4 regions of the Rhodococcus sp. NPDC060086 genome follow, and region 3 is predicted to be linked to each of the others. Evidence: riboswitches for the same ligand, from Rfam matches in the RefSeq annotation. Region 3 holds a riboswitch; each other region holds the start of a gene.
What was found. Region 3 has a riboswitch for S-adenosylmethionine ahead of ACFWB0_RS25390 (hypothetical protein). Riboswitches for the same ligand answer to the same signal wherever they lie in the genome.
Positions count from the first base shown of each region.

Region 1 (2,196 bases), on a different contig from region 3:
GATGATCCTGGCGGGGATCCTCAGGTGGGCTCTCGACTCGGATCAGGTGGGAGTGCTCGCGGTACGCGGCAAACGCTTCGACGTGGCTGCGATGCTCGCCATGGGCGGAGCGATCGTCACTCTGGCAGTCTCGATCGACCCGCTGGGTACGGGTTAGGACACACGGGACTCAGGAGCCCGCCAGCTCCATCAGCTCGACGAGCAGCTTCGCGACTGCATCGGCCTCGGTGAGGAAGCCGTCGTGTCCGTCGCGTGACTCGAGAACGCGCAACCCATCGCAGTGGGGAAGCCCGTCGGCGATCTCCTGCTGCAACCGGATCGGGTAGAGCCGGTCGGAATCGACGCCCGCGACGATGGTCGGCACATGTGTGCGGCCCAGTGCAGCCTCGATACCGCCGCGACCGCGGCCCACGTCGTGCCGGTTCATGGCGTCGCTGAGCACCACGTAGGTCCCGGGGTCGAACCGGGAGACGAGTTTCGTCGCCTGGTGGTCGAGATAGCTCTGCACTGCGTAGCGTCCGTCGCGCCACGGATTCTCGTCGCCCTGAGGCAGATTCGCGAACCGTGAGTCGAGCTCTTCCTCGCTGCGATACGACAGGTGGGCCATGCGGCGAGCGATGCCCAAACCGGCTTCCGGTCGGCGGCCGCTCGCGTAGTAGTTGCCGCCCTGCCAGTCCGGATCCGCCGTGATGGCAGCGATCTGGGTGCTCTGGACACCGATCTGGTCGGCGGTCGCGCGGGCACCTACTGCGAGGACCAGCGCAGACCGCACTCGGTTCGGATGGGTGACGATCCACTCGAGCGAGCGCATACCACCCATCGAGCCACCGGTCACGGCAGCCAACGTGTCGATGCCGAGGGCGTCGAGAAGTGCAGCTTCCGCGGTGATCTGATCGCGGATGGTGATCCGGGGGAATCGTGCACCCCACGGCTTTCCGTCGGGCGCGGTGCTTCCCGGTCCGGTGGTGCCCTGGCATCCGCCGAGGACGTTCGTGGCCACTACGCACCAGCGGTCGGTGTCGATCGGGGCGCCGGGTCCGACCATGCCGGACCACCAACCGGGTGACGGATGATCCGGTCCGGCGGGTCCGGTGATGTGCGAGTCGCCGGTCAGGGCGTGCTCGACGAGCACGACGTTGTCGCGGGTGGGGGACAGCGCGCCCCATCGCTGGAGTGCAACGGTGACGCCGGGAAGGGTCTCGCCGCTCTCGAGGGTGATGTTGCCGATGTCGACGGTGCCGAGCTGTCCGTCTTCCGCGGGGAGTTCGATCCGCCGACGGTTGGTGCCTGCTGTCAAGATGCGACCGCCTTCGTCAGCATTTTCGAACCTCCCATGAGCCGGCTTGTCGTCTGCGGTGCGCCGACGACCGTGTCCTCACCCGGAGCACCCCACCCTGGCCGGAGGGTTGCCGACCAGCAAGCCGGGGCTTCGCGCTGGCACTCATGACCTCGTCGGAAGTCTAACGGCTGGGTCGTACGACTCGATAGGCGGCTCTCGACCTCCCCCCGAAGGGTGTCGGGCAGCGGGAAAATTTCCGGTCAGTAGTGCTCCACGGGGTCGCGACCGGGGTTACGAACTGCTCGACATTCCGTGAAGAGATGTGAACATGCATGATCGAATGTGTTTCACAAGGAGTGTGACGCTCCACTCGCAATCTCGGATACGGTGTCCGGCGTGTCTCTCACCATCACCACGGTCAACGTCAACGGCGTGCGCGCAGCAGCAGGCAAAGGCCTGCTCGCCTGGCTCGACACCTCGTCCGCGGACATCGTCTGCCTTCAGGAAGTGCGCGCGAGCGAGAAGCAGTTCCACACTGCGATCGCGCCGGCACTGGACGCGGGATGGTGCGTCGTCGGAGCGGAGGCCTCCGCCAAGGGGCGTGCGGGTGTCGCGATCCTGTCGCGAACTCCCGCGGACGCCGTGCGCATCGGTTTCGGCGTCGACGACTTCGGCGACGCAGGTCGCTACATCGAGGCCGACTACCGGGACGTGACGGTCGGCAGCCTGTACCTGCCCACCGGGGAGGCGGACACCCCGAAGCAGGACGAGAAGGAACGCTTCATGAAGGGCTTCGCCGCATACCTGGGGGAGCGCGCGTCGGACGTCGTCGCGGCCGGTCGAGACATGGTTGTGTGCGGCGACTGGAACATCGCCCACACTGAGCGCGACATCAAGAACTGGAAGGGCAACATCAA
Region 1 is NZ_JBHWWZ010000018.1:59,850-62,045, reverse strand. It holds gene ACFWB0_RS12890 (DUF3017 domain-containing protein) at 1-157, shown strand, start outside; gene ACFWB0_RS12885 (homoserine O-acetyltransferase) at 170-1,297, opposite strand; SAM riboswitch class IV at 1,335-1,449, opposite strand; gene ACFWB0_RS12880 (exodeoxyribonuclease III) at 1,676-2,196, shown strand, end outside.
Region 1: linked by a shared signal. The riboswitch ahead of ACFWB0_RS12885 (homoserine O-acetyltransferase) and the one ahead of ACFWB0_RS25390 (hypothetical protein) in region 3 are both predicted to bind S-adenosylmethionine.

Region 2 (2,196 bases), on a different contig from region 3:
GTTCCGGGATCGGACCACGCTGGTTGAGGTTCCGGCCCTCGGTACCGAACGCTGTGCGCAGGATGTCGCCATCGGCGCGTGTGCTGTTGTAGTACGTCGTGTCGTAGTCTCCGGTGTTCTGTCGGGCGGTGGTCTCTGGCGTCGACACCAGATCGAGTTGCAGGTCTACACCCACCTCCCGCAGTTGCTGCTGGACGAGTTCGAGAATCGCCTGGTTCCCGGCGAACACCGAGCTGAACAGCACCGAGAAACTCAACCTCTCCCCGTCCTTGACGCGGATACCGTCTTCGCCCGGAATCCATCCGGCGTCGTCGAGGATCCTCGCCGCCGCATCGGGGTCGTAGGTGACCGCGTCCACCGCGAGGTACCCGGGTGTCACCGAGGCGAGGGCGCTTGTCGCGGGCTCGAAGTCGGGGCCGAGAACCGTGTCGACGAGTTCGGTGCGGTTGATCGCAGGGATCAGTGCGCTACGGACGGCGGGATCGGAGAGCACGCCGCTGCTCACATTGGGCTGGAAACCGAACGGGAGACCGGGATTCGGCGTGGTGAGAATGCGGCCACCGACACCTTCGATCTGCGGGGCATCCTGAGGAAGAGCATCGGAGACCGCGTCGAGCTGACCGGACGCAAGAGAACCTGTGCGAACACCGGACTCGGGAACGATGGTGAATTCGATCCGGTCGAGGTAGGCCTCACCGTCGTGCGCGAAGACCTCCGATCCCCAGGCATATCCGGCGCGCTTGACGAGCGTTGCCGACCGGTCCTGCTGGTAGTCCTCATACGTGAACGGTCCCGTGCCGGACAACTCGCCTGCACACCGTTCCTCAGCGCTCTTCGCGACGTCCTCGGCAGAGAGGAACCCGAGTTGATGAGTCGAGGTGGCCTGGAGGAACGGCGCGTTGGGCGCCGAGAAATCGACCCTGGCCGTGTGCTCGTCGATCACGGTGGTGCCGGTGTAACCGGCGAGGTACCCGGTGGCCTGCGGAGCCTTGACCCCGCCGAGAGTATTCACGATGGAATCGAAGTTGCCCCGCACCGATTCAGCGGTGAAAGAGGTTCCGTCGCTGAAGGTCACCCCCTTCTTCAAGTGGAAGGTGAATTGTGTGGAGTCCTCGTTGACGTCCCAACTCTCGGCGAGCCACGGCGTGATCTGCCCGGTCTCGGGGTCTTGATCTGTGAGTGAGTCGACGACCTGACGAGCGGCGTAGATGGTCTGGTTGCTGCCGGCCTGCGCGGGATCGGCGCACGTGGGAGCCTGCGACAGGCCGTACCTGAGCGTGCCCCCTGCCTGCGGGGTACCACCACCCTGCGTGACGGCCGACTCTGATCCGCACGCGGACAACCCGACGACCAGCATCGCAGCGACACCCACTACCGGAATCACACGACGGGATGCATGAATGAACGAGAAGGACACCTGAACTCCGTGGTCTCTACATGACAGCGGTCTCTACATGACAGCGGTCTCTACATGACAGCGATCTCTACATGACAGCGGCAGCATCGAACCGGAGCGATGCCGACGGATGAGGGTTGGACGGGTCGACCGTCAACAGATGTCGGCACTGTGCCGGCACAGGTCGACGTGCAGGCACGACCACGTCACCACGACATCTTCGTGCGTCATGAACAGTCCTCCATCGTTCCCGGCGGTAGCACCCTCACCTGCGGATGCAGGGGGTTGCTGCGACGTCGTCGAGCCAGGTCTCTCGGTCGCTCTGGATGGTCGTTGTCGATGCTAGACATTCCCGATCCCCGGATGAACCGTTCCCCTCACGGTGATCGAAAGTCTTATGAGGCTGCAGCAGTAGCCACTATCGTCACCGAATCCGCGACTGCGCACCCGACCCCCCGCGAGGCCGATTCATGACCGTTCGAACCGAATCCACACTCGACACCGCCACATCGGCCCAAATCCTGTTCGAGCCCCTGGCACTGCGCGAGGTGACCTTCGGTAACCGCATCTGGCTGTCCCCGATGTGCCAGTACTCCGCGGTCGACGGGGTGCCCGGCGACTGGCACCTCACCCACCTCGGTGCCCGCGCGGCCGGAGGGTTCGGTGCGGTGGTCGCCGAGGCCACCGCCGTCACACCGGGCGGGCGGATCAGTCCGCAGGACACCGGGCTGTGGAACGACGAACAGACTCGCGCATGGTCTCGCATCGTCGACTTCGTTCACGAGCGCGGCACCCACGCC
Region 2 is NZ_JBHWWZ010000005.1:138,627-140,822, reverse strand. It holds gene ACFWB0_RS05530 (ABC transporter substrate-binding protein) at 1-1,357, opposite strand, end outside; SAM riboswitch class I at 1,635-1,729, opposite strand; gene ACFWB0_RS05525 (NADH:flavin oxidoreductase/NADH oxidase) at 1,867-2,196, shown strand, end outside.
Region 2: linked by a shared signal. The riboswitch ahead of ACFWB0_RS05530 (ABC transporter substrate-binding protein) and the one ahead of ACFWB0_RS25390 (hypothetical protein) in region 3 are both predicted to bind S-adenosylmethionine.

Region 3 (2,196 bases):
GAGCAGTAGACCGGACGGGAACAGGAACATGTTGACGACCGAGTGCTCGAATCCCATGTAGAAGAACAGCATGACGGGCATCCACATGACGAGAACCTTGCCGGACACGCTCTTCGACATCATCGCCGCGACGACGCCGGTCGAGACCATCCAGTTGCACAGCACGCCCCGTAGGAACAGCGTCATCATGCCTGCGGCGCCGTGTTCGGCGTAGCCGAGTGTGCGGGCCTCACCGATTTCGCCGAGACGTTCACCGACCGCGTCCGGCGGGATCGAGTAGCCGTAGGTGAGGACGAAGGTGATCAGCAGCGCCACTGTGAAAGCGCCCAGGAAGTTTCCCACGAACACCAGACCCCAGTTCCGGAGCATCGACCTGAGCGTCACCCCCGGACGTTTGTCGAGGTAAGCGATGGGAACCATCGTGAACACGCCGGTGAGAAGATCGAAACCCAGCAGATAGAGCAGGCAGAATCCCACCGGAAAGAGCACGGCTCCGAGGAGTGCGTTGCCGGTCTGCACGGTGACGGTGATCGCGAACGCCGCCCCGAGGGCGAGGATGGCTCCAGCCATGTACGCCCTGATGAGGGTGTCGCGGGTGGACATGAGGACCTTGCTCTGACCGGCGTCGACCATTGCGCGGGCCAGTTCGGCGGGTGGAACGTAGGACACGGAAACCTCCTGGTGCGAACAGTGCGCGACCAGTGTCGGCAGTGCCCGTGTCCGGGGGGTTGCGGAGCAGTAAGGAAGCGTTGCGTACTTCTCCGCGGACGGACGCCAGGGTTGTGAGGCCGCTGCGTCATGTAGAGTGGCGGTGCTTCACGAGATGCCGTCGCCAAGCTCCGACTTGACGGCACGCCAACCCCACGCTCGCGGGTGGCTCGGATGACGAAGCGGCTCGCGGCCGACCGGCCCGGGCACGAGCGCCCCGCCCCGGGGCCGACCCGGAGGAACATCATGACAGATCACTTCGACCACGCTGATCACTTCGACCACGCTGATCACTTCGACCACGCTGATCACATCCGGAATGCCGATCGCGCAGATGTGCACGGGTGCGCCTCATTCGGTGACGGGCACCATGTCCATCACATCCGCGCCCGCAAGGCCTTCCATGATTCCGATCTCAGCGTCGGTGCACTGGTGCGCGTGCTGGGCGAGACACACGTCGAATTATCCTGGGATGGAGTACGACTCGTGTTCCGCCACCACGACACTACTGCGATCATCCGTGCGGTCGACGCGGCTGGGGAGATCGCGACCTGGGTGCCGCAGTGGCGGGTCCTGATACTGCCGGGCTCCGACCCGCACGTGCCCGCGACCTTCACCCTCGCGGCTCCTGATCATTGGAAGGACTGCGTGCCGGGTCACGTCCCCGTGCTGACGTATGTGCCGGGCTTGTGAGCGTGTTCGGATCACACTTTCTCGGCGTCGATCCAGAACTCGGGAAGTTTGACTGCGAGAAGATCTTTCGCCTGCATGGGAAGTGAATGGGTGGTATCGGGGAAGACGGCGACCGTCGCGTTCGGGAGTTGCCGAGCCCGATCGGCGGCGTTCGTGCCGCCGGCGATCGAATCATGTTCTGCGATAGCGACGTAGGTGGGAACGGTCAAGGAATCCCTCTCGCTGTCGTTCATGGGTGAGGGGGTCGGCAGCGCCGCCGAATAGTGTTCCGAACCTGCGGCGATCATCTTCGCCATGTCGTCGTTCGGGTCGAATTCGGCACCGCCGACCTTGCCGAGTGCGGTGGTGTGCCAACTCTCGGGAAGAAACGGAAGGCTCGACACCATCGTCCACGCCATCATGCGCGCGGGCGGATACGCGAAGGTGAATACGGGTTCGAGGAGCGTCAGCGATCGGACGCGCTCGGGGAACTGTCGTGCGTACGTCGTTGCGATCGCGCCGCCGAACGAATGGCCGACGATGTGTGCGCCGTCGGCGGCGAGTTCGTCGAGTACGTCGGCCATCCATATCGCCTGGTCGTCGAACGAGGTCAGCGGAACGCTTTGTGTCGACAGGCCGGCGTCGCCGAGTGCGTCGAATGCGAGGACGCGCCGGTGTGGCAAGAAGTCGGCGAGGTTTTCGGCCCACATCGGGACACCCGACGCGCGTCCGGGGACCAAGACGACCGGAGCGGTGTCCGCGGTTTCCGGTGAGCTCCACTCGTAGACGCGGACCGTCCCGAAACGGGTCGTGACG
Region 3 is NZ_JBHWWZ010000090.1:2,738-4,933, forward strand. It holds gene ACFWB0_RS25385 (formate/nitrite transporter family protein) at 1-669, opposite strand, end outside; SAM riboswitch class IV at 815-927, shown strand; gene ACFWB0_RS25390 (hypothetical protein) at 955-1,401, shown strand; gene ACFWB0_RS25395 (alpha/beta fold hydrolase) at 1,413-2,196, opposite strand, start outside.

Region 4 (2,196 bases), on a different contig from region 3:
CGGCCTCGGCATCATGCGCCGCGAGGGTGTCGCATGCGGCGGCGATCGCCGCGACCCCCAGCACATTCGGAGAACCGGCTTCGTGACGGGCGGGGGCACACGCCCACTCGGTGTGGTCGAGGGAAACCTCGCGCACCGCACCGCCGCCGGCAAGGTACGGCTCCGCCGCATCGAGCCAGTCGCGCCGCCCGACGAGCACGCCGGCACCGAACGGCGCGTACAGCTTGTGCCCCGAGAACGCGAGGTAGTCGACGCCGGACTCAGCGAGATCGATGCGGCGATGCGGGGCCAGCTGGGCACCGTCGACGAAGATCCGCGCACCACACGCGTGAGCGAGATCGGCGAGTTCCGCGATCGGCAGAACCTCACCGGTGACATTGGATGCTCCGGTCACCGCGAGCAGGGCCGCCGGCGCACGCTCGAGCTCCACGGCGATCCGCCACACGGTCTCGGAGATCGAATCCGCAGCTTCGACAACACGAGTGCTCTTCCACGGCAACAGGTTCGCATGATGCTCGATGTCGAGTACCACTACGTCGCCGGGTACCGCACCGGCGAGCAGGTTGATCGAATCCGTGGTGTTGCGGGTGAACACCACCACCTGATCCTCGTCGGCTCCGACGAAACGGGAGACCGACGCACGCGAATCCTCGTAGCTCGCGGTGCTGATGCGCGACGCATAGCCCGCGCCGCGGTGCACGCTGGCGTAGAACGGCAACAGTTCGGAGATCCGGTCCGTCACGCTCGCCAGAGCAGGAGCACTCGCCGCATAATCGAAGTTCGCGTACGTGCAGGTGCCGCCCTGCACGAGAGGAACCTGCACGTCACAACCCGACACGCGAGCAAACGGAGCGATACAGGTGGTGGTGGCAACAGTCATGACGAATTTCCCTCGTGTATCAGGGACCCGTCGGTGATCGCCACGACGAAGGTGATTCGCTCGCCGGCGGAGTCCGCGCTTGCTGCGCCCAGGTTCGGAACGTCAGCCAGGTCGTCACCCGGAGCACCCCACCGCGGTGGAGGGTTGCCGACCAGCGAGCCGGGGCTTGATGCTGGTACTCATGACCTGCCGAAGACAATGACACCGGGCACACTTCGTGTCAAGTCGAGCGTCCGAGCGCGGCCGAGGAGCCGCTCCTGAGCAGAGCCGAGTTTCTCCTTCTGACCTGCAAAGAAACCACCGCCGTGCTTTGCTCTGAAGCGCGACACCGCACACGCCCACCTCGCCCACTGCCCCACCGAAAGTTCATCTGCCGTCCACCTTCACCTGAGATAAACCGGATCGCCCCACCGAGTAGAAGGACAGCGGATTGTCTGCTCAACACCCGCCCACACCCGACGACACGTCGCTCGTCCCCGAGATCTTCCTGCGCGGATCACACGCACCCGCGCCACGCACACTCGTCGACGTGCTGCGCGCCACCGCCGAGTCGCATCCGCACGCTCCCGCGATCGACGACGGCACCACGCTGCTCGACTACTCCGAACTCCTCGACCTGGTATTCGTGGGAGCCCGCGGCCTCGCGGAGGCCGGCGTAGGCGCCGGCGATCGTGTCGGGGTGCGCATGTCGTCGGGGTCCAAGGACCTCTACGTCACCATCCTGTCCGTCCTCGCGGCGGGCGCCGCCTACGTCCCCGTGGACGCCGACGATCCCGACGAACGCGCCGAACTCGTCTTCTCCGAGGCAAAGGTCACCGCGATCGTCACCGATGCGGGCATCGGTCCCGGCACCGCACCACCGGCCGACGAACCGGACGTGCGCGAACCGACACTCGACGACGACGCATGGATCATCTTCACCTCCGGTTCCACCGGCACCCCCAAGGGTGTTGCCGTCACACACCGCAACGCCGCAGCCTTCGTCGACGCCGAAGCCAACCTGTTCTGCCGGGACGAACCGCTCGGCCCCCGCGACCGGGTACTCGCAGGCCTGTCCGTCGCCTTCGACGCGTCGTGCGAGGAGATGTGGCTGGCCTGGCGGCACGGCTCATGTCTCGTTCCGGCGCCGCGGTCACTGGTTCGCTCGGGCATGGACCTCGGCCCGTGGTTGGTCTCCCGCAACATCAACGTCGTCTCCACGGTCCCGACCCTCGCCGCGATGTGGCCGGGGGAAGCACTCGAAGCGGTACGTCTGCTCATCTTCGGAGGGGAGGCCTGCCCACCCGACCTCGCCGAGCGCCTCGCCGTTCCGGGTC
Region 4 is NZ_JBHWWZ010000042.1:21,827-24,022, forward strand. It holds gene ACFWB0_RS19770 (aminotransferase class V-fold PLP-dependent enzyme) at 1-880, opposite strand, end outside; SAM riboswitch class IV at 951-1,067, opposite strand; gene ACFWB0_RS19775 (Pls/PosA family non-ribosomal peptide synthetase) at 1,311-2,196, shown strand, end outside.
Region 4: linked by a shared signal. The riboswitch ahead of ACFWB0_RS19770 (aminotransferase class V-fold PLP-dependent enzyme) and the one ahead of ACFWB0_RS25390 (hypothetical protein) in region 3 are both predicted to bind S-adenosylmethionine.